DNA from 2 places in the Paraburkholderia sp. 32 genome. Region 2 is predicted to be linked to the other one. Evidence: riboswitches for the same ligand, from Rfam matches in the RefSeq annotation. Region 2 holds a riboswitch; the other holds the start of a gene.
What was found. A riboswitch is a leader RNA that binds a small molecule or an ion and turns the genes downstream of it on or off. The one in region 2 is predicted to bind glycine.

Region 1 (14,967 bases), on a different contig from region 2:
TCTCGACTACAACGCAGCCGGTCAACTGACGGATCTGCGCTCGGTCTACCGGGGGATGGGTAACAGTCTGGTCACGTCGACCACGATCCGTTACGCGTACGACACACAGGGTCGACTGTCGCGGGTGACAGTCGACCTGAGTCCGGAAGACAACAGCATCGCCGACGCTCACGTCTATACGACGACCTATACGTACGACGGCACGAGCAACCGGATCGCCTCGATCACCCAGTCGGATGGATCCCAGGTGATGTTCACCTATCTTCAGGTGAACGGCGAGTACCGGGTGGCGACGATTGCCGAAAAGGCCGACGACGGGGTGTTTCGGATCACCACGCTTAGCTATGACACCGCGAACAGGCAGACGACGGTGACCGATCCGCTTGGCTACAGGAAGGTCTTGACGTATGACGATGCCGGCAGGTTGATCAGCATCCGGTCGACTTCGTCTCTGGACGGACAGTGGGTAAACCTGAACTTTACGTATACCGTCAACGGCGACAGCGACCTGCGGATTCTGAATGATGGTAAGGGCAAACCGATCTACTTTATTTACGATGCCGCGGGCAATCTGATCAGCCAATCGGACAGCTCAGCCGACGTTACCCGTACGTACGGGTCGAACAATGAACTGTTGACCGAGACGGTCTTTGACAAGACCAGCAATTTTGCTAATGGTTACGCGAACCAGTACCTGACGACGCGCTATGTCTATGACGCAGCCGGGCATCTGCGATACGTGGTGAGTGCGGCGGGCCGCGTCACGGAGTTCAGGTACAACGCGGCGGGCCAGAAGGTCAGCGAGATCCAGTACACATCGGCGGCATTCGACGTCAGCGCCTTGAGCAACACCGATGCAGTGTCGGAGGCGACGTTGAATGCATGGGCGGCGGGCCTTGTGAATCCCAGCGAGGCGATCCGTATCGATTCGACGTATGACTACCGTGGGAACCTCGCGACGGTCACGCGCTATGAGAAGCTGCTGGCCGACGGCACAGGCGATGTGACGGGAGCAATCATCCAGACACGGTACGTCTATGATGCTGCCGGTCGTCTCCTACAGCGTTTTTCGGGCAGTCCGGGCAACGAGAAGGCTGAATCTTTCACGTACGACGGGCTCGGCCGCTTCCTCTGCGCGATTCAGTTCGACGGCGTCACGACGCTGTATCAGTACGACGATGCGCACCACACGGTTTCAGTCACCTTCAGCAACGGGCTGACGCGTACCTCTACGTATAACGCCGCGGGGGAACTGGTCGCCGTGGTCGATTCGGTGCAGGGCAAAGTGCAGTCGCAGATCAGGAACTACTACGACACCAACGGCCGGTTGCAGATGACGACCGATGCCAATGGACTGAATACGCACTACCTGTACAACGGGCGTGGCCAGTGTGTCGCACAGATCGCCCCTGATGGAACATTGACGGAGTATGTCTACGACACCACATTCGCGAGGCCGCTGCGCACGCTCACCTATGCAACCAGGCTTACGGCCGCGCAACTCGCCTCGTTGACCAACGCCGACGGGACACCCGCCGAAAGGCTGAAATCGGGGGCGTTGCTGACGCTCGACTCCTCGAAGCTGCGCCCGCCTGCATCGGTGGACGACCGGACGGTATGGGCTTTTTATCTCAACAACTTCATCGACCATACCGTTGACGCGGACGGAACCGTCACCCAGGTTCAGTACGACGGCAGCGGACGTCCCGTGGTGAAGACGGTCTTTGCGAACCGGGTCGACACCAGCGTGGCGCCGACACAGGTCTTACCAGATGCCGATCCGGCCAACGATCGCGTCACGCGCTACTTCTACGATCAGGATGGTTTGTTGCGCGGGGAACTTGACCCGGAAGGTTTCCTGACCGAATACCGGTACAACGGCGCAGGGGAGCGTGTTGAGACGGTTCGTTATGCCACGGCAACGGACGCCTCGTTGCGCAGTCAGGGCATGTTTGCGCAGCTGGTTCCCGGTAGCAGCGACGCAGACGCTCACCTGAGCTACTTCTATGGGTTTTGTCGCATTAACGCGGTCAAGTAAAATCCGTGGACCGCAACGCATGATAAGCATCATGGCAAAGACGCAAACGCCGCGCAAGACGCTGCCCGCTGGCATTGGCAAGGTACTGAAGCGGCTGCACTACCCGTTGGACGTGATCCTGCTGTGCGTGCGGTGGTACGTGGCGTACTCACTGAGCCTACGTAACCTCGAGGAAATGATGGCCGAGCGGGGTATCGAGGTGGATCATTCGAGCGTGCACCGGTGGGTTATTAAGCTGCTGCCGGTGCTTGAAAAAGCATTCCGCAAACGCAAACGGCCTGTGGGCAAGAGCTGGCGGGTCGATGAGACCTACGTCAAGGTCAAAGGCCAATGGAAATACTTGTACCGTGCCGTCGACAAGACAGGTAATACGGTGGATTTCCTGCTGCGCGCCCATCGGGACAAGGCCGCGGCGCGCCGCTACTTCGAGAAGGCGATTGAACAGAACGGCGAGCCCGAGACAATCACCGTGGACAGGAGTGGCGCGAATCTGGCTGCGCTTGAAGCGCTCAATGCCGAGCGTTTAACACCGATCAAGGTCCGTCAAAACAAATACCTGAACAACGTCGTCGAGCAGGATCACCGTGCCATCAAACGCATCATCAAACCGATGCTGGGGTTCAAGGATTTCCGCTGTGCGCGCATCATCCTGTCTGGCATAGAAATCGCACACATGATCCGCAAGGGGCAGATGTGTGACGATGGCGTCGCCCCGACTGCAGCCGAACAATTCTACTCGTTGGTAGCGTGAGTAGTACTACCGATATCACGCTTTGCTCAAGCTGTAATCGTTAGCGCGACAGAACCCTAGCGGGCCCCGTCGGACAGCGACTGGGCGAGAGTCGTCAAGCTGTCCGTTAGCCGGCTGACCGGACCTTCATCGAGCGTCATGATGACTTCGATGATTTCCTTCGCCGCCTTGGCGAGCGCCGGTGCTCCGTTGCCGTGCTCGTCCAGTCCGATCATCACGTTGAACTTGCCGTGGATCTGTTCATCGGAGAACAGCGTTGCCGCCGTCCACGGATCGCCCACAGAGTGATCGGCCGTGGCGCTGAAAATCTGCCCGCGCGCATGAATGTCCACGCCACCAGGCACGCCTCGCCATTGGCCACCCGTCATCCATTCCCCAATGTTCGACGATGTCGGCTCCGGCACGACTTCGACGCGCTTGCGGAAAGCGGTAATGTGCTCGTCGCTCATCGTTTTTTCGTCATACCAGCGGGGACCGGCCGGCACGTCGTACGCGACCGCGGCGACTGCATGAGCGTGGCTGAATTCCGCGCTAAGAGGATCGCGCGGCTGCTGCTCGCGGAAGATGGAGGTCAGCGCAAAAGGATTGGCCCGCACGACGACCCGTTCGATTTCGTCTGGCCTGAGTTCGTGCCGCGCGCGCAACTGGGTGAACGCGGTGAGCGGATGATGAATCCAGCGACAGCATGGCCAGGGCTTGTAGGTGGTGTTCAGAATCTGCCAGTCGCTGCCGAGGCCAACCATCAGCGCTTCGTCGTCGTGCGTCGGAGAGCCGTAGAACTTCCAGAAGGCGTTGGGTCCGTCGAGGATGTCCTTGAAGCCCGTGCTGCCCAATCGCGCGAGCAATGCCGCGGACACACCGGTCTCGGCACACCAGCCGGCGTCGGCATACTTGTACATGGGTTGCTCGACGGATTCTGCCCATTTTCGCAGCGTCGGCTGAGGGGAGTTGCTTCCTCCGATGCCAAACGCGTGATTGGCCTCGTTGTCATTCAGGCCGGCAATGCTCGTCGACGCACCGATCGCGGACCACGTGATGGTCGCGGCCGGACCGCCCAGTTCGTTCCAGCCGATCACCTTGCCGTTCTCGATCTGCATCGGGGCGCCCATCCAGCTGCCGATCCGTGCGCCGACATCGAAGCCGACCGTGATGGCTGTCAGCAACTCGCGTCCACTGCGTCTATACAGTTCGGCGAGCGCCAATGCGGAAAAGACCGTGGCATTTCCAAAATGCGTCGAGGTCGGAAAGGTATCGTCCGCATCCAGTACATTGGCCAGCCGTGCATTGGCGTAGGCGGCGGCGGTGACCGAACTGCGCTGTGTTCTGCCGAGTACGGTTGCATCCTGATTGCCCCCGAGAGTATCGACATATTCGAGAGCGATCCGTCCGCTACCGGTGCCAATCGCTCCGAGCGCACAGCCCAACGTGTCGAGAAGAAGGCGCTTGCTCTCGGCGACGACGGGCTGTGGCAGATCGTCAAAACGCGTCTTTACCACGAAGTCGGCAAGTCCCTGGGTGAGGCTCGTCATGTCTCGCTCCTTGCTGTATCAGGTAGTTGTGTGCTGGAACAACGGTTTTTCGTCTGGATGGCGCTGTTCAGTTCGGGCAGGACCTCAAAGAGGTCTGCAACAAGACCATAGTCCGCCACCTGAAAGATCGGGGCGTCCGCGTCTTTATTGATTGCAACAATGATCCGGGAGTCTTTCATGCCCGCCAGATGCTGAATGGCCCCTGAAATGCCGACGGCAATATAAAGCTGCGGTGCGACGATCTTTCCGGTTTGGCCGACTTGCATATCGTTGGGTGCGAAGCCCGCGTCGACCGCCGCTCGCGATGCACCGACCGCCGCGCCTAGTGTGTCCGCGAGCGGGTAGAGCAAACCGAAGTTCTCGCCACTTTGCATACCGCGACCGCCGGACACGACGATCTTCGCGGCGGTCAGATCAGGACGATCGCTGGCAGCCAGTTGTTCGTCGACCAGGGCCGACAGGCCCGAGTCTCCCGGACCCGAAAGTTGCTCGACAGGGGCAGGTTCCTGGGTGGTGTCCGATGCGTCGAAAGCCGTGCCGCGAACGGTAATCAGTTTGATTGCGGCAGAGGACTGAACCGTCGCGATCGCATTGCCGGCGTAGATGGGACGCCTGAACGTGTCCGCACTGATCACCTCGATGATCTCGGAGATCTGATCGGTATCGAGCAACGCTGCAACGCGTGGCAAGACGTTCTTGCCATGCGTTGTGGCGGCCGCGAGCACATGGGTGTACGCGGATGCGATTCCCGCAATCAAAGGCGCGATGTTCTCCGGCAATTGATGCGCGTAGGCGTCCTCATCGGCGGCTAGTATTTTGGATACGCCTTCGATTTTCGCCGCGGTCTGCGCAAGCGCTGCGACGTTCCGACCCGCCACCAGCATCGCGATATCGCCGCCGATCCTTTGCGCGGCGGAAACTGCGCTCAGGGTGGCGGTGGCCAGAATGCCGTGGTTGTGTTCGGCAATCACGAGAATGGCCATCAGATCACCCTCGCTTCGTGTTTGAGCTTTTCGACCAGCGCGGTGACGGAGGCGACTGTGACGCCAGCGCTGCGCACGGCCGGTGCTTCCACTTTGAGCGTCTTCACGCTCGACGCGGTGGATACGCCAAGCGAGCTTGCGCTGCGCACGTCGAGTGGCTTCTTTTTAGCCTTCATGATGCTGGGTAAGGTCGTGTAGCGAGGTTCATTCAGCCGCAGATCGGCGGTGACGATGGCCGGGAGATTGAGCGCAACCGTCTGCAGTCCGCCGTCGATCTCACGAGTGACCTGGATCTTTTCGCCCACAATCTCGACTTGCGATGCGAACGTGCCCTGCGCGTAGCCGGTGAGTGCGGCCAGCATCTGGCCGGTCTGGTTGTTGTCGCTGTCGATAGCCTGCTTTCCAAGCAGTGTGATGCGTGGCTGTTCCTTGTCGACCAGGGCCTTGAGAAGCTTCGCGACCGCAAGTGAACCCAGCGCCTCATCGCTTTCAATCAGAATGGCGCGATCGGCGCCAAGTGCGAGTGCCGTGCGTAATTGCTCCTGCGCTTCGCTCGGGCCCACGCAGACCACGACAACTTCGGTGGCGATTCCTTTTTCCTTGAGTCGTACGGCCTCTTCTACCGCGATCTCGCAGAAGGGGTTCATCGACATCTTGACGTTCGCGAGGTCTACGCCGCTCTTGTCCGCCTTGACGCGAACCTTGACGTTATAGTCGACCACCCGCTTGATAGCGACCAGAACTTTCATGCCTTCAGCCTCATCTCTATTACTCCGTTTTCAACCTGGGATCTAGCCGAAGTTGACCACTTTTTTTCGAGGCGCGCCAATAGCTTTAAATGTTCAAATGATCGAATAAACGTATCGAAGGAACTGCGAGGTCTGGCAGGAGGGAGCTTATTGCGGAGCGACGCTCATTGCTTTCCATACGACTTTGGTTGCCGTTCGGAATGCCGCATCGTCGACGCCGCCGGGACCGGAGCGCCGCAAAAAGACGATCAAGCCTTGCCAGTGCGAATAGAGCAAGGCGCCCCGCAGACGGCATTCGTCGGCAGGCAAGACCTTATTGATCTGCGCGACCAGTCCGCTGAACAAGGCCTGAAACTCCTTGCTTACCTTGACCATCAATTCACGCACAGCGGGTTGATGCTCCGCGAGACACCAGCATTCGAATGCAAACGGGCTGACGACATTGTTGGCTTCGGCCAATGCGTCGAATACGTCGTCCAGCACGGCGTCGAGGCGCGCTTCGGGCGATAGTGCCGGATCGCTGGAGAGCGAACGGTATTGCTCCAGATAGCGTCGGGCCACTTCTTCTATGGTGGCGAGCAGCAACGCGTCCCGGCTCCCGAAGTAGTGCTGGAGAGTACCGAGGCGAATCTGCGCTTCGGCTGCCACGCGTCGCTGGGTGAACCCCACGTTTCCCTCGGACGCAAACACGCGAATCGCAGCCTCGAGAATTTCAGGGATACGTGTCGACCGATTGCCGCGCTGCCGCGCAGGTGAGCGCGGATCGTGTCCGCCAAGTTCCGCCGAGCTGAGAGAGAGGTCTTTCATCTTTGACACTCGAGGGATGGAATCCGGCTGGCTGCGAGCGGCTGTGCGTTGCACGCTGCTATCGAACAGGGCGGCCGCAGCCGTTCAGTCAGGGTATTGGTCAAGTGTATAACACACGGCCGGTGCTCCAACGAAAAGGTACGAGAAATTCGCGTGAATACAGGGTAAACGCCAGCTTTATCTTTCTTGATAATAGGTCTGGTGACCACTAGTATTTGGTCAACGGACTAAATATCTGCTTTTCGTTCGCGAGTCTAGGTCCTGATCGCGGCAATCGAGCAGTGCGGAGTTTTTGCATGGACAGCGGCAGCACATCATTGCGTTGGCTGGTTGAGAAGTGGCTTCAACCAACCGCGGCGTCACCGGCTCGGGTCGTTCGGGTGAAAACCGGACGGATGCGCTCCACGCGCTGTGTTCGCCTCGAGGTCAGGCGTTCATCGGACGTATTGTCGGTGTTCTTTTTCCGGCATGGCGACGGTTCGTGGTGCGTATTTCCACCTCACGTCGAGCGTCCCGCAATGGCCATACAACAGTATGTCAGTTGATTGGAGGAAGCGTCATGGACGTGATCGAATTGGCGCGAGCATCGGGTTTGCAGGTGGTTCTCGATGGGCGGATAGGGCGCGAGGAGTATCAGATCGTGTGTGGATCAGTCGATGCGTTGCAGCGGTTCGCGGACGCCGTCAGTATGTCGATCGAGATGTCAGTGCGTGTGGCAATGCAAGTCGCGCGGTCATGATGTACTGACGCGGCCGGCTTCACGTGGGCGCTGGTAGGGCGCTAACAGACGATCATAATGAAAAATCAGCAATTATTAATGGGTTGTCCTAAGTGGACCTGCTGACCGATATCGTCAGACTGATGCGCCCTCAATCGGTGTTATGGCGCACGCTCGAAGAGCACGGACGTTGGGGAATGAGCGTTCCTCGGCGAGACGAGCCGGTCTTCTGCCTCGTCGTGACGGGACACTGCTGCTTTGTCCCGCCCAATGGCCCTCCATTGCTAATGAAGCAAGGTGACTACGTGATGTTGAACGCGTCATCTCGCTATAGCCTCGGCAGCGGATTGGATGTTATCCCAGCCGTGACTGCGCTCGCCGCCGACGCCGGGCAAACGGACTATGCCCGATGGAACGACGGCAAGGGTGGCGATGAAGTCAGACTCGTGGGCGGCTATTTCCAGGTCGAACCTGAGCACACTGCGCTCCTTGCGAGTTTGCTGCCGGATCTTCTTTACGTCCGATCCTCGGATGAAGAAGCCGGACGTCTGAGCCGTATCGTCGAATTGATCGGCGAGGAGTCGCTTTGTCAGTTGGCGGGTCGTGAACTGGTCATGGGCCGGCTGGTGGAAATCATGCTGGTGGAGGTGTTGCGTCGTCCGATGTTGCAAATAGAAGGACAACGAACCGGGTGGCTAAGCGGTATGGCCGACCCGCAGATCGCCATGTCGCTGCAAAAAATGCATGCCGACGTTGCGAACCACTGGACGGTGGACATCCTTGCGAAGCAGGTCGGCATGTCACGCGCGGTGTTTGCACGCCGCTTCTCCGAATGCGTGGGCCAGGCCCCCGCTACCTATCTTTCCAATTGGCGCATTGCGCTTGCCAAGGATGCGTTGCTGAACAGCAATCGCTCCGTCAACGATATCGGTCTTTCGATCGGTTATCTGTCCGACAGCGCGTTTAGCACGGCGTTCAGCCGGATCGTCGGATGTTCTCCGGCATCGTTCCGCCGAGAGGGCCGGAAGGTGTCCTGAACGAGCTATTGGTGGATCTGCTCGATCCATCGTTTTTTAGTATTGTCCCTTCTTTTCGACACGCCTTATCTTTTGCACATCATCAGGTCTCGCGAGCACTCCTGATACACAACCAGGAGCGAGCTCGCGGCGCGGTTTATCTACGCGCGCTGCTACACCAATTCAGAATCTTGAGTTTTGTAAAACGAAATTCCTGACAGATTGCAGGTGCAGTTAAAAGCGGGAACGCTATCGGAGTCCTTTCATGCACGCATGGCAGCGATTGACGAGAGACGTCCGAAAGCCTCGGGTTGACGATAAAAATTAAAAATCTTGCGCAATCCGAGAGCTTTACAAATCTATTAAATTATATTTGGAGACAGAAATGAAATGCCCGAAATTGATGCTGATGTCGACTGCTTTACTTTTTACCCAGGCGGCCTCCGCGCAAAGCAGCGTCACGCTTTACGGCGTGATCGACTTTGGTCTGAACTTCGTCAACAATGCGCAGACCATCGAGAATGGCCATAGAACGGGCCGCCAACAATATACGATGAGCAGCAGCATCATGCAGGGTAACCGGTGGGGTCTGCGAGGCGTGGAGGATCTCGGCGGTGGCTATAAGGCCATCTTCGTCCTGGAAAGCGGTTTCGATATCGGGACCGGGAATTTCCAGCAGGGCGGTGACCTGTTCGGCCGGCAGGCTTATGTCGGCATTGCTACTCCATACGGAACGGTTACGCTTGGGCGTCAGTACGATTCAGTCGTGGACTTTATCGGACCGCTAACCGGTGCCGTAGGGAACGGAACGTATTCGTTACATGGCAATGACGTCAACAATTTCGGGAATACCTATCGCGTCAATAACTCGATCAAATTTACGTCGGACACGTACGGCGGTTTCAAGTTTGGCGGACTCTACAGTTTCGGCGGAGTGGCGGGATCGTTTGGAACCAACAGCGTCTTTTCTCTGGGCGGTTCTTATCGATTCAACGGGCTCACGGTCGCCGCGGCGTATCTCCGGGCGCGTGATCCGAACCGGTCGTTTTGGGGCAACAATGCGAATAGTTCGGCGACTGCCAGTAATCTGGGTTCGATATCGGGAGTGCAGGTCAATCCTGTCTACGGCGGCTTCGCCTCCGCATCCGCGTATCAGGTTGCGGGAGCGGCTCTGCAATACGCGTTTTCCCGCGTTATCGTTGGAGCGAACTATTCCAATATCAGCTTTCGCGGGCTGAACGACCCGGCATCGGGGAACCTTGCGGTTATGAACCCCCGTGGCTATACCGGCAACGCTACGTTCAACAGCTATTCTGCCTTTGTGCGCTATAGCCTTACGCCATTCCTGTGGCTCAACGGCTCTTACGACTACCTGACCGGCGGTGCCATCGATGGCAAGGAGGGCGCGAAATACCATCTGATCAACGCCACCGTCGACTACTTCCTGTCGAAGCGCACCGACGTGTACTTCATGGCGAACTATCAGATCGCGTCCGGAACCGATTCGACCGGTCAATCCGCGGTGGCGTCCTATCTGACGATCACGCCTTCCAGCAACTCCCGCCAGGTTGTTCTGCGTGTTGGTATGAGACATCTCTTCTAGCGCGTCACGCCGGATCTGCTGACCGGCAGCACGCGTCGCGGAAATTGCCTGCTTCCAATCTCAAGCAAGACCGGGTTTTGCCAATTGCTCAACTTAAAGAGAGAGTGCCGAAACATGTCGACTCAAGATGCTGAAATCACGTGCCCATTTGCCCGGCAGACATTCCCCTGGCCGCGCGATACGGAAGCACCGTTGAACCCTCCGCCGCAATACGCCGCTTTGCGGGAAAAAGGGCCGATGGCGAAAGTCCAGCTTTGGGACGGCAGTGCCGCATGGATCGTGACCGACATGGAACATTTCCGCGAGGTGCTGACAAATCCCCATTTCAGCGCATCGCCACTTGTCGCGGGTTTTCCGTTCGTGGCGCCGGCGCGCGCTGCTCAGTCGAAGTCGTATCAGACATTCATTACCATGGACCCGCCTGAGCATGGCCATTATCGCCGCATGCTCACCAAGGAATTCATGGCAAAGCGTATGCAGGATTTGCGGCCGTTGGTTCAGCGTTCACTCGACACGCTTCTCGATGCTATGGAGAAGAAAGGCGCGCCAGCCGATTTCATCGCGGACCTCGCATTGCCGCTGCCGTCGCTGGTGATCTCGATCATGCTGGGAGTGCCGTATGAAGATCACGCGAAACTGCAGAAGTGGAGCGCGGATCGGATGAATCTCTCCATTGCTCCGGAAGCTTTGACGCGATCGGCGCAGGAGATGACGGCCTATATCGATCAACTGTTGCGCCAGAAAGAACAAGACCCGGGCGATGGAAGCGATCTGCTGAGCAGATTGGCGGTGGAATGGGTCATCCCGGGAAAGCTGCCGCATTCAGAAGCGGTTCAGATGGCGACGTTGCTGTATTTGGCCGGACACGAGACGACGGCCAACCAGATCGGACTCGGGCTGCTCAGTCTGTTTCAACATCCGCGGCAGAAGGCGGACCTGATCGCGAATCCTTCTCTGGTGCGCGGAGCAGTCGAAGAAATGCTCCGGTTCCATTCCATCACGCATATGAATTCCAACCGTGTTGCGACCGAGGACGTCACGATTGGCGGGCAACTGATTCGTAAGGGAGAGGGTGTTCTCGCACTGCTGCATGCAGCGAATCACGATCCGGTTGCGTTTCCGAGTCCCGAGAGTTTCGATATCCATCGTGAGACCGGCGGACAGTCTCATGTGGCGTTCTCATTTGGAATTCACCAGTGCCTGGGCCAGCCGTTGGCTCGACTTGAACTCCAGGTGGTGTTCGAGACATTGTTCAAACGGTTTCCCAATCTGCAATTGGCGGTTGAATTCGATGCCTTGCCATTCAAGAGCCAATCTTTTGTTTACGGCCTTAGGGAACTACCGGTGAGTTGGTGAGCGTTCCGGTTCGAACGACCGGCCGGTCTCGAACCCGAGCGGAGAACCTGTTTTCGCCCCCTTCGTGGCCGGTGCTGCAAACGTGTAGCGCCGATCACTCATCCACCTTCGACAGATGGAGTCGGTCGTTATGAACTGGAAGTTTGTTGCCGTGACTCATTTGCGCGAGGGCGTGGGTATCTTCGTAGCCTTGCTCGCGGATCTGGTGATGGTGGCCTGACGTTCTGGACAGGTCGGCCGGTCCCGCGACCGGAGAGAAAGGCCGCTCTACATTGCAGCGTGATCTCAACCCATGAAGGAAATGGTAAATGAGCAGGTTATTCGACAGGAAGGTAGCCCTCGTGACCGGTGCGGCATCCGGCATTGGGCGCGCGACGGCCATTGCGTTCGCCAGAGTAGGCGCCGCGGTGGTTGTCGCGGACGCCGATGCGCAACGCGGCGCCGAGGTTGTTCATTACATTACCGAAAGCCTTGGCGAGCAATCGCTTTTCGTCGCCGTGGATGTGACAGATCCAGATTCCGTGGAGCGTATGGTCCGGACGACCGTGAGCCACTATGGCGCGTTGGATTGTGCATTCAACAACGCCGGTGTTTCCGACAAATCGAGCAGCTTGCGGGTGTCGACTCAGGACAACTGGGACCGTGTGATGTCCGTCAATCTGGAAGGCGTTTGGCACTGTATGCGGGCAGAGCTCGACCACATGTTGGCCGCCGGCAAAGGTGCGATCGTCAACAATGCCTCGCGCTCAGGTCTGGTCGGTGTACCGAGTGACGGAATCTACGGCGCGGCCAAGCACGGGGTCATAGGGTTGACGAAGGCCGCGGCGGTCGAGTTTGCGTCTAAACAGATCAGAGTGAACGCGGTGTGTCCGGGTCTTGTTGAAACCGCTTTGACGCAGGCGCGATTCGGCGATGACCTCGTCCCGCGTTCACGGCTTGCGAATCCGCTGGGACGAATGGCTCAACCTGAGGAGATTGCCGAAGCCGTCGTCTGGTTGTGCTCAGACGCGGCTTCCTTCGTGGTTGGCGTCGCGTTGCCGGTGGACGGTGGGGCCACTGCCCGGTGAGATCCACGCCGGCGCAGCGCCTGGTCCCAGGTCACATTATGCTGTCGGAGTGCGGTCGCACCGTCGTAGACACGCATGGTAATGATCGACATCCCTGTTGCCAGATCGAAGCGCCTCTTCAAATCGCAAAGGCTTTCGAAAAACACTTTCAACTAGTACTTGCAGCCAGCAATTTGGACAGGTAACGTCGAATCGTTCTGCAATGCAGCGCCGGAGAGATCGTCAGAAGGTGTGACGACGCCGACGGAGCAACCGCCCCGGAAACTCTCAGGCAAAAGGACCGCGTAGCAGGGACATCTGGCGAGCGGCGTCACGCACGCCCACCGAAGGGGATTTTCCGCGCACGGCCGCACGAGCCCGCGCCGCTGGAGAAGAAACTCTCAGGTACATGGACAGATGGGACATCGACGCCGGTTTCGAAATGAAATCGACACCGGTGATGCTCAATTTACTCTGGACCATGTCATGTCACGAATCGCCATCATTGGCGCCGGCATTACCGGCGTCACGACTGCTCACGCCTTCGCTCAGCGCGGCCACCACGTCACCGTGTTCGAGCGCCATCGTTACGCGGCGATGGAAACCTCGTTCGCCAATGGCGGGCAACTGTCCGTCAGCAATGCGGAAGTCTGGAACAGCGCGGCCATCGCCACAGCAGCATCCGCTACGTGAGCCCGGCGCAGCGCCATGACGGCGACGACCACGTGATCCTCGCGGCGCGTCACGAGGTGTATGTGCAGGCGCGGGAACGCAACCCGGCCCGCTGGTCACGCTGCACGCGAGACTGGACACCAATCGGCGCCGTCACCCTCAATCCGGAGCGCGAGTCAGTCGTCACGATAGCCTCGCACGCCTCACTCATGCAGCCAGAGGCTGTTTATTCGCGCCGATCGACGCCATCTCAACGACTGAGTCACGTTCGGGATTGAGCGTCACGGCACCCACCGGTGTCCAGTTACGCGTGTGACGCGACCAGCGGGTCGGATTGCATGCACGCGCCTTCGCGTACAGTGCATGACGTGCCGCGAGAAGCGCGCGATCGTCGCCGGCATGGCGCTGCGCAGGCGTCACGTAGCGGATGCCGCTATGACGATGCTCGAAGTTGTACCACTGCACGAAACCGGCAGCCCAAATGCGAGCAGCGTTCAGGTCCTCGAAGCCTGTGGCCGGAAACTCCGGCCGATACTTCGCGGTTCGGAAGAGCGCCTCGGCGTAGGCGTTGTCGTCGCTGACACGGGGGCGTGAGTACGACGGCTTGACACCCAGCCAGTGGAGCATCGCCAGCACGGTAGTTGCCTTGAGCGTTGCGCCGTTGTCACCGTGCAGCACCGGTCGGGTCTCAAGGGCGGCAATGCCTTCAGCGAGTGCCGTGCGCCGCACCAGATGCGCTGCATGTTCGGCAGCGTCGCTGTCGTGCACCTCCCAGCCGACAATCTTGCGGCTGTACAGGTCCAGGATCAGGTACAGGTGGAACCATCGACCTGTTACCGTTGCCGGCAAATAGGTCATGTCCCAGCACCAGACCTGGCGCGGTGCGGTCGCGACGTGTGTGGTTGGCGGCCGGGCGCTCGAAGGCGTTCTGGCGCGGCCACGGCGCGTCATCTGCCCATGCTCTCGCAGCACGCGGGCGAAGGTCGATTCGCTGGCGATGTATACGCCTTCGTCGGCCAGCATCGGCACGATACGCGCGGGCGGCATGTCGGCAAAGCGCGGCTCATTGGCTACGCGCAGCACGTTTGCCCGTTCCTCCGGGCTCAGGGTGTGCGCGGGCAGCGGTCGCGTCGCGCCTGGCCTCGCATCGCCCCTGACGAGCCCCTGATGGGCCTTCCAGCGCTGCAGGGTACGCACGTCGATTCCAGCCACCTCGCAGGCCAGGCGCAACCGTGCGCCAGCCAGTCTTGCCGAATCAATTTCCCGGGCCAGGAGCTGGCGATCTTCGAGGCCGATCATTCGTCCTCGCCCTTGTCCGTGTTGAAGATCGCCCCGAGTTTTTTTGAAAGAACCAGCAATGCGGCCGCCTCGGCCAGTGCCTTTTCCTTGCGCCGCAGTTCGCGTTCCAGTTCCTTTATGCGTCGCTGGTCCTGCTTCGTCTGCTGTGGACTCGCACGCACCTCTTCGGGCTCGGCCAATGCCTGCGTGGCCGCTTGCCGCCACTGCGCCAGCTCCTGCGGATATACGCCATGCCCGCGACACCACGCATTGCGTGCCGTCTCGTCCATCGCTGCCGTGTTCAACACCGCCTCGAAGCGGGCGGCCGCTGTCCATGTCCGCTCGCGAGCGGGCATGGACAGAGCATCACTGCGCCAGCGCTCAAGCGTTTCCATACCAACACCGATCTCTCGCGCAACCT
Region 2 (14,967 bases):
GTCGAACGCGTCGTACAGATACGCTTCGTAGTGGATCGCCTCCATCAGCTCATTGAGTAGCGTGCCCGCCGCGTCCTTCTCCGCGCGGTCGGTCAGGCGCTGCATGAAGTCGCAGAACGCGCGCATCGGCTCGATCTGACGCGGCGACAGACGCGCCTCGATGCCGCCCATGTAGACCGCCTCGAACAGCGACACCTTCGCCTGACCCGCGAACGCGCCGAGCGCCTCCAGCGTCGTATTGCCGACGCCGCGACGCGGTGTCGTGATCGCGCGGATGAACGCGGGATCGTCGTTCGCGTTGGCGATCAGACGCAGGTACGCGCAGATGTCCTTGATCTCGGCCTTATCGAAGAACGACTGGCCGCCCGACAGCACGTACGGAATCCGTTCGCGGCGCAGCACCTGCTCGAAGATGCGCGCCTGGAAGTTGCCGCGATAGAGGATCGCGTAGTCGCGGAAATTCGCGCGCCGCTCGAACTTGTGCGCGGACAGCCGAAACACGACGGACTCCGCCTCGTGCTCCTCGTCGTTGCAGCCCGTCACCGTGATCGTGTCGCCCATGCCGTGCTCGGACCACAGCTTCTTCTCGAACAGCTTCGGATTGTTCGCGATCACGTTGTTCGCGGCGCTCAGGATGCGCACCGTCGAGCGGTAATTCTGCTCGAGCTTGATCAGGTGCAGGTTCGGGAAATCCTTGCCGAGCTGGCCGAGGTTTTCGAGGGTCGCGCCGCGCCAGCCGTAGATCGCCTGATCGTCGTCGCCGACCGCCGTGAACGCCGCGCGCTTGCCGGCCAGGAGCTTCACCAGTTCGTACTGGCATGCGTTGGTGTCCTGATACTCGTCGATCAGCAGATAGCGCAGCTTGTTCTGCCAGCGGTCGCGCACCTGCTCGTTGCTCGCGAACAGTTCGGCGGGCAGGCGGATCAGATCGTCGAAATCGACCGCCTGGTAAGCGTGCAGCGTCGCCACGTAGTTGCGATAGACGATCGCCGCCTGATGCTCGTCCTCGGTCGAGGCGGTCGCGATCGCCTGCTCGGGCATGATCAGGCCATTCTTCCACAGCGAGATGATCGACTGGATCTTGCGAATGAAGCCCTTGTCCGTCGAGCCGACCTGCTCCTGGATCATGCCGAAACAGTCGTCGGAATCCATGATCGAGAACTGCGGCTTCAGGCCGACATGCTCCGCCTCCTGACGCAAAATCTGCACGCCGAGCGAGTGGAACGTACACACCGTCAGCTGGTTCACGGGCACCTTGCGGCCTTCCTTGCCGGGTGCGGTCAGCGTCTTGCCTTCGAGCAGCTTGCCGACGCGCTCGCGCATCTCCGCCGCGGCCTTGTTCGTGAACGTGACGGCGGCGATGTGCCGTGGCTCGAAGCCCTTCGCTTCGATCAGGTGCGCGATTTTCTGCGTGATCACGCGCGTCTTGCCGCTGCCGGCGCCGGCGAGCACGAGACAGGGACCGTCGAGATAACGGACCGCTTCACTTTGAGCGGGGTTCAGGCCTGCGGACATCGTTTGTGGATGGCTAATACGGTTGAGGGACGCTGAGGTCGGACCGGCGGGTGGCGCCGGCCGAAGGCCCGGGGCATGCTGCGCGGCGCAGTGCTCGCGAGAGGTGCGATGTTAACATGGCCACTGCGATGGCCACTGCGATGGCCACTGCGATGGCCACCGCGATGGCCACCGCGATGGCCACCGCGATGGCCACCGCGATGGACGCCCTCGTTGGATGCCTCGATGGCTCGGACGCCCCGACGGGCTGCGCGCAAGGCCGGCCGTCATGTTCAGCCCCCAGTCCAGCCCACAAATGCCACAATGAGCAGATTGCGCGCCGCCGCCGCGGTGGCAAGGCGGCGCGCCGCTCCTCCAGGAAGACTCGCATGTCCGCATCGCTGAAAATTGGATTGATGGGCTACGGCTTCGCCGGCGCGACGTTTCACGCACCGGTGATCGAACACTGCGGACGCGCGAGGGTCGCCGCGATTGCGACCGGGCAATCCGAGCGCGCGCACGCCGACTATCCGCACGCGAAAATCGTCGCCGATCTCGACGCGCTGCTCGCGCTCGACGACATCGACTGCGTCGTGATCGCGACGCCCAACGACACCCACTTCGACCTCGCGCGCCGCACCCTCGAAGCCGGCAAGCACGTGGTCGTCGACAAGCCTGTCACGCTGAGCGCCGCCGACGCCCACACGCTTGCCAATATCGCGCTCGCGCGCGGCAAGCTGTTCGCGCCCTTTCACAACCGCCGCTGGGACGGCGATTTTCTGACCGTGCGCGATCTGCTCGCGCGCGTGGAACTGGGTCGCCTCACGCAGTACGAATCGCATTTCGACCGCTTCCGGCCGGGCGTGCGTCAGCGCTGGCGCGAAGACGTGACGCGCGGCGGCGGTCTGCTGTTCGATCTCGGTCCGCATCTGATCGACCAGGCGCTCGCCCTCTTCGGCGCGCCGAAGACCGTATCGGCGACGGTGCGCACCCATCGCGACGACGCAAGTGCACCCGACTACGTGCACATCCAGCTCGGCTACGACGAGTTCGAGGTCGTGCTGCACGCAAGCGCGTTGACCGCGTTGCCGGGACGGCGCTTTGCTATCCACGGCACGCGCGGCAGCTACGTGAAGTACGGCCTCGACACCCAGGAAGATCAGCTGAAAGCGGGCCTGCGCCCCGGCGACGCAGGCTTCGGCGCCGGCAACAGCCCCGGCATGCTGCGCGTGCTCGAAGGCGACGAGGAAGTCGAGTGCGAATTGCCGACCCGCAACGGCGAGTACGCAGGCTTCTATATTGCGTTGGCCGACGCGATCCAGAACCGCGTCGCATTTCCGATCAGCACGCGCGACGCGGTCGACGTGATGACGATCATCGACCTGGCCGCGCGCAGTTCCGAGCAGGGCGTGCGACTGCCGTTCGAGCGGATTCGCTGAGCCCCGCCGCGCTGCGCGTCGACACCGCGACACCACGAGCTGTGTACCAAAAACGGGACCGCCTTTAGCGCCGCGAAGGCTGTCGGCGCGGGCTTTCCTGACGTTCCGGAAAGGAACATAACGTTACAAATTCGCCCGCTGCAGAGTCAGCGGGCGTTCTTCGTCAGCCGTTGCTAGTGAGGTAGCAACCCAACACGACAACGACTCCGGGAGAATCCATGTCTCGAATCATCCGTGCCCTTGTTGCATGCGCGCTGCTCGGCTCCGTCGCCGCCTGCGTGGTAACGCCCCCGCCCGCGCCGCATCCGGGCCCGACTCCGCAGCAGATCGCGGACCAGCGTCTGCATCAGGTCGAGGGCCGCATCGACAATCTCGCGCACCGTATCGATAACCGCGTGAATCAGGGCTATTACCCGCCGCCGCAAGGCGCCGCGCTGCATCACCGTCTCGAGACGATCCGCCAGGAAGCGCATGACATGGCCGCCCAGCATGGCGGCGGTTTGTCCGCGGAAGAACAGCGCGTGCTGAATCAGGAACTGGACAATGCGGCTCATGCGATCGGCGAGTGAGCCAGCGAGCAAGTGGTCAAACCGAATCGGCAAACGAGCCACCAGGTGAGCCCCCACTACCGCTCATCGTGCGGTCACGGATGGCACCGGGAGAAGCAACTGAAAAGCGCGGGCACCACGGTCCGCGCTTTTCTTTTTGACGCCCCCGAACAGCCACAGCCGGCCCCACACCGCTCCCGGGCCTTTATTTGACAAGCCCCGGCCCGTCGCGTAAATTCGCCGCACGCGTCGGGAGAGCGTGCTGGCAGGCGAAAAATCGCAGGCCGCGCCGCCGAAGGGGCACACCCGCAAACTCTCAGGCAAAAGGACCGACCGCGTCGAAAAACCCGTCTTCCGGCGGCTTTTTCGCACTCTGGAGAGCGGCAGTAGCCATCCGCGTCGCACCTCGTGCACCGCAGGCAGGCTGCCCACCGAAGGGGCGCGCGTTTCACCCGTGACGGATCGAGCTCATTGAGCCAGTCGCGGCGGCGCAATCTCTCAGGTATCGAGGACAGAGGGGTCATGCAGAACCACGCTCGCAGGCACACGGCCGCGAGGCAGTGCGCCGCATGGCCTTTTTTGTTTCGCGAGATGCCCGAGGCCCCATGACCGAACTCAAACACACCCCGCTCCACGCCGCTCACCGCGCGCTCAATGCTCGCATGGTCGACTTCGGCGGCTGGGACATGCCCGTCAACTACGGCTCGCAGATCGAGGAACATCGCGCGGTGCGCACCGACGCCGGCATGTTCGACGTGTCCCACATGTGCGTGGTCGACTTCACCGGCGAGCGCGTCCGCGCGTTCTTCGAATACGCGCTCGCGAACAACGTCGCGAAGCTGCAAACACCGGGCCGCGCGCTCTACTCCTGCATGCTGAATCCGAACGGCGGCGTGATCGACGATCTGATCGTCTATTACTTCGCCGAAGACCACTTCCGCGTGGTCGTCAACGCCGGCACCGCCGACAAAGACATCGCCTGGTTCGGCCAGCTCAACGCGGGCGGCTTCGGTCTCACCATCACGCCGCGCCGCGATCTGGCGATCGTCGCCGTGCAAGGCCCGAACGCACGCGAAAAGGCCTGGCAAACCGTGCCGGCCGCGCGCGCCGCGACTGAAACGCTGAAACCGTTCAACGCCGCGCGCGTCGACGGCACGCCGTTCGGCGAGCTGACCGTCGCGCGCACCGGCTATACCGGTGAAGACGGCTTCGAGATCATCGTGCCGGCTACCCACGTCGAAGCGCTGTGGAAGGCGCTCGCGGCCCACGGCGTGCGCCCGGCCGGTCTCGGCGCGCGCGATACGCTGCGCCTCGAAGCCGGCATGAACCTGTACGGCCAGGACATGGACGACAATGTCTCGCCGCTCGACGCCGGCCTCGCATGGACCGTCGACCTGGCCTCGCCGCGCGAGTTCGTCGGCAAGAGCAGCCTCGAAGCCGACGGCTCGCGCGCCGCGTTCGTCGGCCTGATCCTGCTGAAGGAAAACGGCAAGGCCGCGGGCGTGCTGCGCGCGCATCAGAAAGTCGTCACGCCGCACGGCGACGGCGAAATCACCAGCGGCACGTTCTCGCCGACCATGCAGGAATCGATCGCCTTTGCGCGCGTGCCGAAGGGCGTGCAGCCGGGCGACACCGTGCACGTCCAGATTCGCGACAAAGCCTGTCCCGCAAGCGTGGTAAAACTGCCGTTCGTGCGCAACGGCAAGGTGCTGGCGGTCTGAGCGGCCGGCGCGCGCCCCCACATTCAAACACTACCGAACATACCGTTCAGGAGCATCCAATGAGCATCCCGGCCGAACTGAAATACACCGAATCGCACGAATGGGTCCGCACCGAAGCGGACGGCACGCTGACGGTCGGCATCACCGACCACGCGCAGGAAGCGCTCGGCGACATCGTCTTCTTCGAAGTCCAGGAACTCGGCAAGTCCGTGACCGCGGGCGACACCGTCGCCGTGATCGAATCGGTGAAGGCCGCCTCCGATATCTACGCGCCGGTCTCGGGCGAAGTCATCGAGGCGAACACGACCGTCGCGGACTCGCCCGAAACCGTCAACAGCACGCCGTACGACAGCTGGCTGTTCAAGATCAAGCCGGCCGCCGATGCGTCGCTCGACCGCCTGCTCGACGCCGAGGCCTACGCGAAGTCGATCGGCGCCTGAGTCGCCTTTTGTTTTAACCGTCAGGCGCGGCGCTCGCACAACGGCGCGCCGCGCCGCCAGGAACACCCATGAAGCTCGAACACCCGGATCGTCTGATGAACCGCACTCCTCTCTCGCTCGCCGCGCTCGAAGTGCACGACGCCTTCGCCGAACGGCATATCGGCCCGGATACGGCCGACCAGCAAGCGATGCTCGAAGCACTCGGCTTCGCGTCGCGCGCGGCATTGATCGACGCCGTCATCCCGAAGACGATCCGCCGCACCGAAACGCTGCCGCTCGGCCCCTTCGCGCAACCGAAGAGCGAAGCCGAAGCGCTCGCCGCCTTGCGCGAGCTCGCGGACAAGAACCAGGTGTTCCGCTCCTACATCGGCCAGGGCTATTACAACGCCCATACGCCGACGGTGATCCTGCGCAACGTGCTCGAAAATCCGGCGTGGTACACCGCGTACACGCCGTACCAGCCTGAAATTTCCCAAGGCCGTCTGGAAGCGCTCCTGAACTTCCAGCAGATGGTCACCGACCTGACCGGCCTCGCGATCTCGAACGCATCGCTGCTCGACGAAGCGACCGCCGCCGCCGAAGCGATGACGCTGCTGCAACGCGTCGGCAAACCGAAGTCGAACGTGTTCTTCGTTGCCGACGACGTGCTGCCGCAGACCATCGAGGTCGTGAAGACGCGCGCGACGCCGGTCGGCATCGAAGTGAAAGTCGGCCCGGCCGCTGAAGCCGCCGACGCCAACGCATTCGGCGTGCTGCTGCAATACCCGGGCGTGAACGGCGACGTGCGCGACTACCGCGCGCTGACCGAAGCGATCCACGCGGCGGGCGGCCATGTCGTCGTCGCCGCCGACCTGCTCGCGCTGACGCTGCTTACGCCGCCGGGCGAATGGGGCGCGGACGTCGCGGTCGGCAATACGCAGCGTTTCGGCGTGCCGGTCGGCTTCGGCGGCCCGCATGCCGCGTACCTCGCGGTGCGCGACGAATTCAAGCGGCAAATGCCGGGACGTCTGGTCGGCGTAACCGTCGACGCGCAAGGCAACCCCGCGCTGCGTCTCGCGCTGCAAACGCGCGAGCAACACATCCGCCGCGAGAAGGCGACCTCGAACGTGTGCACCGCGCAGGCGCTGCTCGCGATCATGGCGAGCATGTACGCGGTCTATCACGGCCCGCGTGGCCTGAAGACGATCGCACTGCGCGTCAATCGCATCGCCACGCTGCTCGCCGAAGGCGCGAAGCAGCTTGGCTATAAGCTCGTCAACGAAGCTTTCTTCGACACGCTCACGTTCGACACCGGCGCCCGCACGCAAGCGCTGCACGACGCGGCGACGGCCAGGCGCATCAACCTGCGCCACGTGAGCGCGACGCAAGTCGGCCTGTCGATCGACGAAACCACCACGCGCCACGATCTGGCCGACCTGCTCGCGGTGTTCGCTCAAGCGGCCTTCACGAGCGACGTGCCGCAAGTCGACGCGCTCGACGCCGCGCTCAACGCATCGAACTCTGCGTCGGTGCCGGCCGCGCTCGAACGCACGAGCGCGTACCTGACGCATCACGTGTTCAACCGTCATCATTCGGAAACGGAAATGCTGCGCTATCTGCGCAGCCTGTCGGACAGGGACCTCGCGCTCGATCGCTCGATGATCCCGCTCGGCTCCTGCACGATGAAGCTGAATGCGACGTCGGAAATGCTGCCGGTCACGTGGCCCGAGTTCGGCCAGATCCATCCGTTCGCACCGACCGAACAAACCGTCGGCTACCGCGAGATGATCGATCAGCTCGAAGAGATGCTGGTCGCCGCGACCGGCTATGCGGCCGTGTCGCTGCAGCCGAACGCGGGCTCGCAGGGCGAGTACGCGGGTCTTTTGATCATCCACGCCTATCACGCGTCGCGCGGCGAAGCGCATCGCGATGTCTGTCTGATTCCCGCTTCGGCGCACGGCACGAACCCGGCGTCGGCGCAAATGGCCGGCATGCAGGTCGTGGTCGTGGCATGCGACGCGCAGGGCAACGTCGATATCGAAGACCTGAAGAAGAAGGCCGCACAGCACGCCGATAAGCTCGCGGCGATCATGATCACGTACCCGTCGACGCACGGCGTGTTCGAGCAGAACGTCCGCGAAATCTGCGAGATCGTGCATGCGCACGGCGGCCAGGTGTACGTGGACGGCGCGAACATGAACGCGATGGTCGGCCTGTGCGCGCCGGGTCAGTTCGGCGGCGACGTCTCGCACCTGAACCTGCACAAGACCTTCTGCATTCCGCACGGCGGCGGCGGACCGGGCGTCGGTCCGGTCGCGGTCGGCGCGCATCTCGCGCAGTTCCTGCCGAACCAGACTTCGTCGGGCTACCAGCGCTCGGAGGATGGCATCGGCGCGGTGTCGGCCGCGCCGTACGGCTCGGCGTCGATCCTGCCGATCTCGTGGATGTACATCGCGATGATGGGCGCGAAGAACCTGAGCGCCGCGACCGAAACCGCGATCCTCAACGCGAACTACGTCGCCAACAAGCTCGCGCCGCACTATCCGGTGTTGTACTCGGGCCCCGGCGGCCTCGTCGCACACGAGTGCATTCTCGATCTGCGTCCGATCAAGGACACGAGCGGCATCACCGTCGACGACGTCGCGAAGCGCCTCGCCGACTATGGCTTCCACGCGCCGACGATGAGCTTCCCGGTACCGGGCACGCTGATGGTCGAACCGACCGAGTCGGAGTCGAAGGAAGAGCTCGACCGCTTCATCGAGGCGATGATCGCGATCCGCGAGGAAATCCGCGCGGTCGAGGAAGGCCGCGCGGAGCGCGAGGACAATCCGCTGAAGCACGCGCCGCACACGGCGGCGGTCGTGATCTCGGACGACTGGAAGCACGCGTATGCGCGCGAGACCGCCGCCTACCCGCTGAAGACGCTGATCGCGAACAAGTACTGGCCGCCGGTCGGTCGCGCGGACAACGTGTACGGCGATCGCAACCTGTTCTGCTCGTGCGTGCCGATCGCCGATTACGAGTAAGCAGCGCGAGTCGGCGAGACGTCATGCGCGGCGCTGTGAAGGTCCGTCGGCATCCGCGAGCGGTCCAGCCGCGGTCCTGTCGTTGAAAGCCGCAACCGGCTAACATCACACACCGAATCAGCCTAACGAGGAGTTTCGCATGGCGCGAAAGGTGCGATTGATGCAAAGCCGGGCCGAGGCGGCAGGCGTCCGTCCGTGGCGGCCCGCTTACGCGGTACTGTTGGCCGCAGCGGCCGCGTTGCTGCCGCTGCGCGCGGCGCAGGCCGCGATGAATTTCTGCGCGGCGCCGGCGCTGCAAACGAGCGAGCGCACCAATGCCGACCCCGGCGTCAAGGCGCTCGTCGCCAACGTGCAGGCACATCTGAACGAGCAGCCGCATGCGCTCGCCAAATTGCACACCGAGGGCACGCTGCCGCACGAGGGCATCTACGATCAGAGCGTCGAAGCGGAGAAGGATCTCGACCTGCTGCGCGACGCCGCGCTCGCGTGGCGCGCGACCAGCGACGACCGCTTCCTGAAACTCGTCGACCGTCTGCTGTACGCGTGGGTCACGACCTATCAGCCGAGCTTCAATCCGATCGACGAAACGCGTTTCGAAGGTCTGATCCTCGCGTACGACATGACCGCGAGCGCGTTGCCCGTCAAAACGCGCAACGCGGCGATGGCCTTTCTGACGAAGCTCGCGAACGGCTACATCGCGCAGATCGACGCGCAGCCGCGGCCGCTCACGGGCACGTTCCGCAACAATTGGCAAAGCCACCGCATCAAGCTGATCGCGATGGCGGCATTCACGCTCGACAACCGCAAGATGATCAACGCCGCGCAGCGGCTGTTCGTCGAGCATATCGGCGACAACATCGCCCCGGACGGCTCGACGATCGACTTCGGCGAGCGCGATGCGCTGCACTACGTGACCTACGATCTGCAACCGCTGGTGACGGCCGCGCTCGCCGCGCGCCGCCACAACCGCAACTGGCTGCAAGAAAAGGGCGCGAACGGCGCGACGCTGCTCGCCGCGCTGAATTGGCTCGTGCCGTTTGCTACCGGCGGTCAGACGCATGAGGAATTCGTGCATTCGAACGTCGCGTTCGATGCAAAACGTCGCGAGGCCGGCTTGCCCGGCTATTCGGGTCAGTGGGATCCGAAGAACGCGACGGAACTGTTTCACCTGGCGGCCCGTCTCGATGGACGCTTTACGCCAGTCGCGCTGCAGCTCGCACCGACGCCGCCCGCGTGGCTCGCCGTGTGCTTGCCGCTGCCGGCGCGCTAAACTCTTTATCTATAGGCAGGGAGCAGGACATGGCAGTCAGCGTCTTCGATCTCTTCAAAATCGGCATTGGTCCGTCGAGCTCGCACACGGTCGGGCCGATGCGCGCGGCGCTGATGTTCGTCCAGGGACTCGAGCGCGACGGGCTGCTCGCTTCCACCGCATCGGTGAAGGCGGAGCTGTACGGCTCGCTCGGCGCGACCGGCAAGGGCCACGGCACCGATCGCGGCGTCATGCTGGGCCTGATGGGCGACGCGCCCGACACCGTCGATCCCGAGACGATCGCGCAACGGCTCGAAGCAGTGCGCACGTCGCGCCAACTCGCGCTGCTCGGCACGCACGAGGTGCCCTTCGTGCAGAAAGAGCACATCGCGTTTTATCGTCAGGCGCTGCCCGAGCATCCGAACGGCCTGAAGCTGTTCGCCTTCGATGCGCAAGGGGCAACGCTGCGCGAGTCGACCTATCTGTCGGTCGGCGGCGGCTTCGTCGTGACGGCCGGCGCGCCGAACACGAAGGTATTGAGCGCCGTCGATCAGCTTCCGCATTCGTTCCGTACCGGCAACGAATTGCTCGCGCTGTGTGCGGCGAGCGGCAAGAGCATCGCGCAGCTGATGTGGGAAAACGAGCGCGTCTGGCACAGCGAGGAAGAGACGCGCGCCGGTCTGCTGAAGATCTGGGACGTGATGCAATCATGCGTCGCGCGCGGATGCGGCATCAACAATCCCGATGCCGATGGTCACTTGCCCGGACCTTTCCAGGTGAAGCGGCGCGCGCCGCAGCTGTATCGCGCGTTGACGGGCAACCCTGAGCGCGCGTTGCAGGATCCGCTGTCCATGGTCGACTGGATCAACCTGTACGCGATCGCCGTCAACGAAGAGAACGCGGCCGGCGGGCGCGTCGTCACCGCGCCGACCAATGGCGCGGCCGGCATCATTCCGGCGGTGCTGCATTACTACACGCGCTTCATGCCGGGCGCGAACGAGCAGGGCGTGATCGACTTCCTGATGACGGCCGCCGCGATCGGCATCCTGTACAAGCTGAATGCGTCGATCTCCGGTGCGGAGGTGGGCTGTCAGGGTGAAGTCGGCGTCGCATGCTCGATGGCCGCGGGCGCGCTGGCCGCCGTGATGGGCGGCACGCCGAAGCAGGTCGAGAACGCCGCGGAAATCGGCATGGAGCACAACCTCGGGCTCACCTGCGATCCGGTTGGCGGCATGGTGCAGATTCCGTGCATCGAGCGCAATGCGATGGCATCGGTGAAGGCGGTCAATGCCGCACGCATGGCGTTGCGCGGTGACGGCAGCCACTACGTGTCGCTCGATTCGGTGATCAAGACGATGCGCGAAACCGGCGCGGACATGAAGACCAAGTACAAGGAAACGTCGCGCGGCGGCCTCGCGGTAAATATCGTCGAGTGTTGAGTCGCTGAGCGCGGCATTCAATTGCGTGCGATCGCATCGGAAAAGCGCGGGCCCTGCGGCTCGCGTTTTCATTTGCGCGATCGTGTTGCGCGCACGCCGATCGAACAGTTGCGCTGCGCCATGACAACGCCCACATGCTCGGCGTAAGCTGTCGAAGCGCCCATCGGCCGCTGTTGCACGTTCCGCCGATGCGGCTCCATCCCAACGCACCCACGCACTGCCAGGAGGCTTCTTCGCAATGTCGCTGCCGAATGCTCCCGCTTCCCATTCCGCTTCCAATTCCGTTATCGCTGCCCATACCGCACGCACGACCGGCGCGCGCCTCGTCGTCGATGCGTTGCTCACACACGGCGTCGAGCGCGTGTTCTGCGTCCCCGGCGAAAGCTTTCTGGCCGTGCTCGATTCGCTGCACGACGAAACCGGGCGCATCCAGACGATCGTCTGCCGTCACGAAGCCGCGGCCGCGAACATGGCCGAAGCGCTCGGCAAGCTGACCGGCCGCCCGGGTGTCGCACTCGTCACGCGCGGGCCGGGCGCGACGCATGCGTCGATCGGCGTTCATACTGCGTTTCAGGACTCCACGCCGATGATTCTGCTGATCGGTCAGTGCGCGCGCGAACATCTCGATCGCGAGGCATTTCAGGAGATCGACTTCCGGCGCATGTTCGGTCAGATGGCGAAGTGGGTCGCGCAGATCGACGACCCGAAGCGCATCCCCGAATATCTGAGCCATGCGTTTCATACGGCCACCTCGGGGAGGCCCGGGCCGGTCGTGCTGGCGCTGCCCGAAGACGTGCTGAGCGATGCCTGCGACGCGGTACCTGGCGCACCCGCTTATCACCGCGTGGCGGCGTCGCCATCGGCCGCGCAGATCGCGAAGCTGCGCGAGTTGCTCGAAGGCGCGCAACGGCCGATGGTGATCGCCGGCGGCAGCGGCTGGACAGCGGCCGCATGCGCGGACCTGCGGCGTTTCATCGAAAACTGGCAGTTGCCGATTGGCCTCGCGTTCCGCTTCCAGGACACCTTCGACAACGAGCATCCGAACTACGCGGGCGACGTCGGTCTCGGCATCAATCCGGCGCTCGCTCAGCGCATTCGCGACGCGGACTTGCTGCTCGCGCTCGGTCCGCGCCTCGGCGAAGCGACGACCAACGGCTACACGCTGCTCGACATCCCGAAGACGAAGCAGACGCTCGTGCACGTGCATCAGGGCGCGGAAGAACTGGGCCGCGTATATGCGGCCGATCTGCCGATCGTCTCGGGCATGCCTGAGCTTGCGGCATTGCTTGCGGAACTGAAACCGTCGTCCGGCAGGCTCGCCTGGGCGGGTGCCGCTGAGGAAGCGCATCGCGCGTATCTGGATTGGCGCGAGCCGCGCCCAATTCCCGGCGACGTGCAGATGGGCGAAGTGATCCAGCAGTTACGCGCTCACTTGCCCGACGACGCGATCCTCACGAACGGCGCCGGCAATTACGCGACGTGGCTGCATCGGCATTTCTCGTATCGGCACTTTCGTTCTCAGCTCGCGCCGACGAGCGGCGCGATGGGCTACGGCGTGCCGGCGGCGCTCGCGGCAAAGTCGCTGTATCCACAGCGCGCGGTGGTCGCGCTCGCCGGCGACGGCTGCTTCATGATGGCCGCGCAGGAGCTCGCGACAGCGATGCAGTACGACCTGCGCGTGCTGTTCATCGTCGTCAACAACAGCCAATTCGGGACGATCCGCATGCATCAGGAGCGACACTATCCGCATCGCGTGCATGGCACCGACCTCACGAATCCGGACTTCGCGGCATTCGCGCGATCGTTCGGCGCGCATGGCGAAACCGTTGAACGTACCGGGGATTTTCTGCCGGCGTTGCAACGCTCGATCGAGTCGCAGCTGCCGGCCGTGATCGAAATTCGCATGCTGCAGGAAGCGAGCACGCCTGCGGCGACGCTCGAGATGATTCGTGAGCAGGGGAGGAAGATGCGCGGGCAGTGAAAATCGCCGCGTGGCCTGACAGCGTGTCGAATGCGCCGCCCATAAAAAACCCCGCCAGAGCGGGGTTTTCTATTATCGACCGTAGTCAGCAAAAAACTTACTTGCCGCCCACGCTTTGCAGCGTCGTCCACTTGCCATCGACGACCTTGTACAGCGTGATACCGCCGTTCTTCAGATCGCCGCGCGCGTCGTACGCGAGGTTGGCCGACGTCACGGCCGGCTTCGACGTCTTGGCGAGCACCGGCAGGTACCTGGCAGGATCGGTCGAGTTCGCGTTCTTCATCGCGGTGAACATCGCCATCGCGCCATCGAACGCGTACGGCGAGTACGTTTGCACGTCTTCGTTGAAGCGCGCCTTGTACTTCTCGACGTATGCCTTGCCGCCCGGCATTTCTTCGAGCGGCAGACCGGCAAGCGAAGCCACCGTGCCGTTAGCCGCATCGCCGGCGAGCTTGATGAAGGTCGGCGTGTGGACCATTTCGCCGCCCATCAGCGGCGCCTTCACGCCGAGCTGCTTCATCTGCTTGACCATCGGTGCGGCTTGCGAATCCGCGCCGCCGTAATAGATCAGATCCGGGTTCGACGACTTCAGCTTGGTCAGGATCGACTTGAAGTCGACGGCCTTGTCGTTCGTGTATTCACGATCGACGATCGTCGCGCCTGCCGCCTTCGCAGCCTTCTCGAACTGATCCGCAAGACCCTGGCCGTAAGCGGTGCGATCGTCGACGATCGCGATCTTCTTCATGCCGAGGTTCTTCACCGCGAACGCGCCAGCGACCGAGCCTTGCTGCGTGTCGGACGTCATCATGCGGAAGGTGGTCTTGAAGCCCTGCTGCGTGTATTCCGGCGCCGTCGCCATCGCGATCTGCGGAATGCCCGCGTTCGCGTAGATGCGCGAGGCCGGAATCGTCGTGCCCGAGTTGAAGTGGCCCAGCATGCCCTTGATGCCGTCATCCACGAGCTTTTGCGCGACCGTCGTGCCGGTGCGCGGGTCGGCCTGGTCGTCGGCCGAGTCGAGCACGATGCGAACCTGCTTGCCGCCGATCACCGGCTTCGTCGCGTTGAACTCTTCGACCGCGAGCGTGATGCCGTTCTGGAAGTCCTTGCCATAGTGCGCCTGTGCGCCCGTCATCGGACCGGCGAAACCGATCTTCACGTCTTCCGTCGATTGAGCGTTGGCCGTCCCCGCCAGCGACATGGCGGCAACCAGAGCTGCGCCTGCCAGCTGTTTCATTTTGTGTTGCATAGCTTCTCCTTGGTACCAGGTGTGGATGAAGCGGTGTCGGGGTCGCCGTCCCGCTTCCTTTCTATCGAATAAATCGCCGAGGTTCGCTCAACCGATCGTCATCAAATTCGCATTGCCGCCTGCCGCCGCGGTATTCACGCTGACCGAGCGCTCGGTAAGCAGACGCTCGAGCGCATAGTCCTCGTCGCCGCTCGCGAGCGCACGGGCCGCGACGCCCTGCACCGACACGATCGGCCCCGCGCGCTTCGCGACCTCCTTCACGAGCGCGAGCAGCTCATCGCTGTCGCCTTCGAACAGCACGGCGTCGAACGGCGCGTCGGCGCTCTTCTTCACGCTCGCGTGGGCCTTCAGCGACGCCGGCAATTGCGAAACCAATTGTTCACCGGCCGCGCCCTCGAACAACGC

Region 1: another riboswitch for glycine. It lies ahead of OKW26_RS18460 (FAD-dependent oxidoreductase); the one in region 2 lies ahead of gcvT (glycine cleavage system aminomethyltransferase GcvT).

The regions. Positions count from the first base shown of each region.
Region 1 is NZ_JBNDKD010000002.1:670,547-685,513, reverse strand. It holds gene OKW26_RS18515 (hypothetical protein) at 1-2,038, shown strand, start outside; gene OKW26_RS18510 (IS6 family transposase) at 2,058-2,789, shown strand; gene OKW26_RS18505 (MmgE/PrpD family protein) at 2,846-4,318, opposite strand; gene OKW26_RS18500 (electron transfer flavoprotein subunit alpha/FixB family protein) at 4,315-5,301, opposite strand; gene OKW26_RS18495 (electron transfer flavoprotein subunit beta/FixA family protein) at 5,301-6,050, opposite strand; gene OKW26_RS18490 (TetR/AcrR family transcriptional regulator) at 6,198-6,911, opposite strand; gene OKW26_RS18485 (hypothetical protein) at 7,417-7,596, shown strand; gene OKW26_RS18480 (AraC family transcriptional regulator) at 7,689-8,612, shown strand; gene OKW26_RS18475 (porin) at 8,977-10,194, shown strand; gene OKW26_RS18470 (cytochrome P450) at 10,309-11,550, shown strand; gene OKW26_RS18465 (glucose 1-dehydrogenase) at 11,859-12,617, shown strand; glycine riboswitch at 12,818-12,910, shown strand; glycine riboswitch at 12,912-13,016, shown strand; partial or broken gene OKW26_RS18460 (FAD-dependent oxidoreductase) at 13,014-13,256, shown strand; partial or broken gene OKW26_RS18455 (hypothetical protein) at 13,262-13,546, shown strand; one part of gene OKW26_RS18450 (IS3 family transposase) at 13,476-14,605, opposite strand; one part of gene OKW26_RS18450 (IS3 family transposase) at 14,605-14,967, opposite strand, start outside.
Region 2 is NZ_JBNDKD010000003.1:2,311,703-2,326,669, forward strand. It holds gene OKW26_RS33560 (UvrD-helicase domain-containing protein) at 1-1,515, opposite strand, end outside; gene OKW26_RS33565 (oxidoreductase) at 1,884-2,933, shown strand; gene OKW26_RS33570 (hypothetical protein) at 3,152-3,502, shown strand; glycine riboswitch at 3,722-3,823, shown strand; glycine riboswitch at 3,845-4,006, shown strand; gene gcvT (glycine cleavage system aminomethyltransferase GcvT) at 4,087-5,202, shown strand; gene gcvH (glycine cleavage system protein GcvH) at 5,262-5,642, shown strand; gene gcvP (aminomethyl-transferring glycine dehydrogenase) at 5,711-8,647, shown strand; gene OKW26_RS33590 (alginate lyase family protein) at 8,787-9,917, shown strand; gene OKW26_RS33595 (L-serine ammonia-lyase) at 9,947-11,335, shown strand; gene OKW26_RS33600 (thiamine pyrophosphate-binding protein) at 11,574-13,316, shown strand; gene OKW26_RS33605 (branched-chain amino acid ABC transporter substrate-binding protein) at 13,414-14,562, opposite strand; gene putA (trifunctional transcriptional regulator/proline dehydrogenase/L-glutamate gamma-semialdehyde dehydrogenase) at 14,650-14,967, opposite strand, start outside.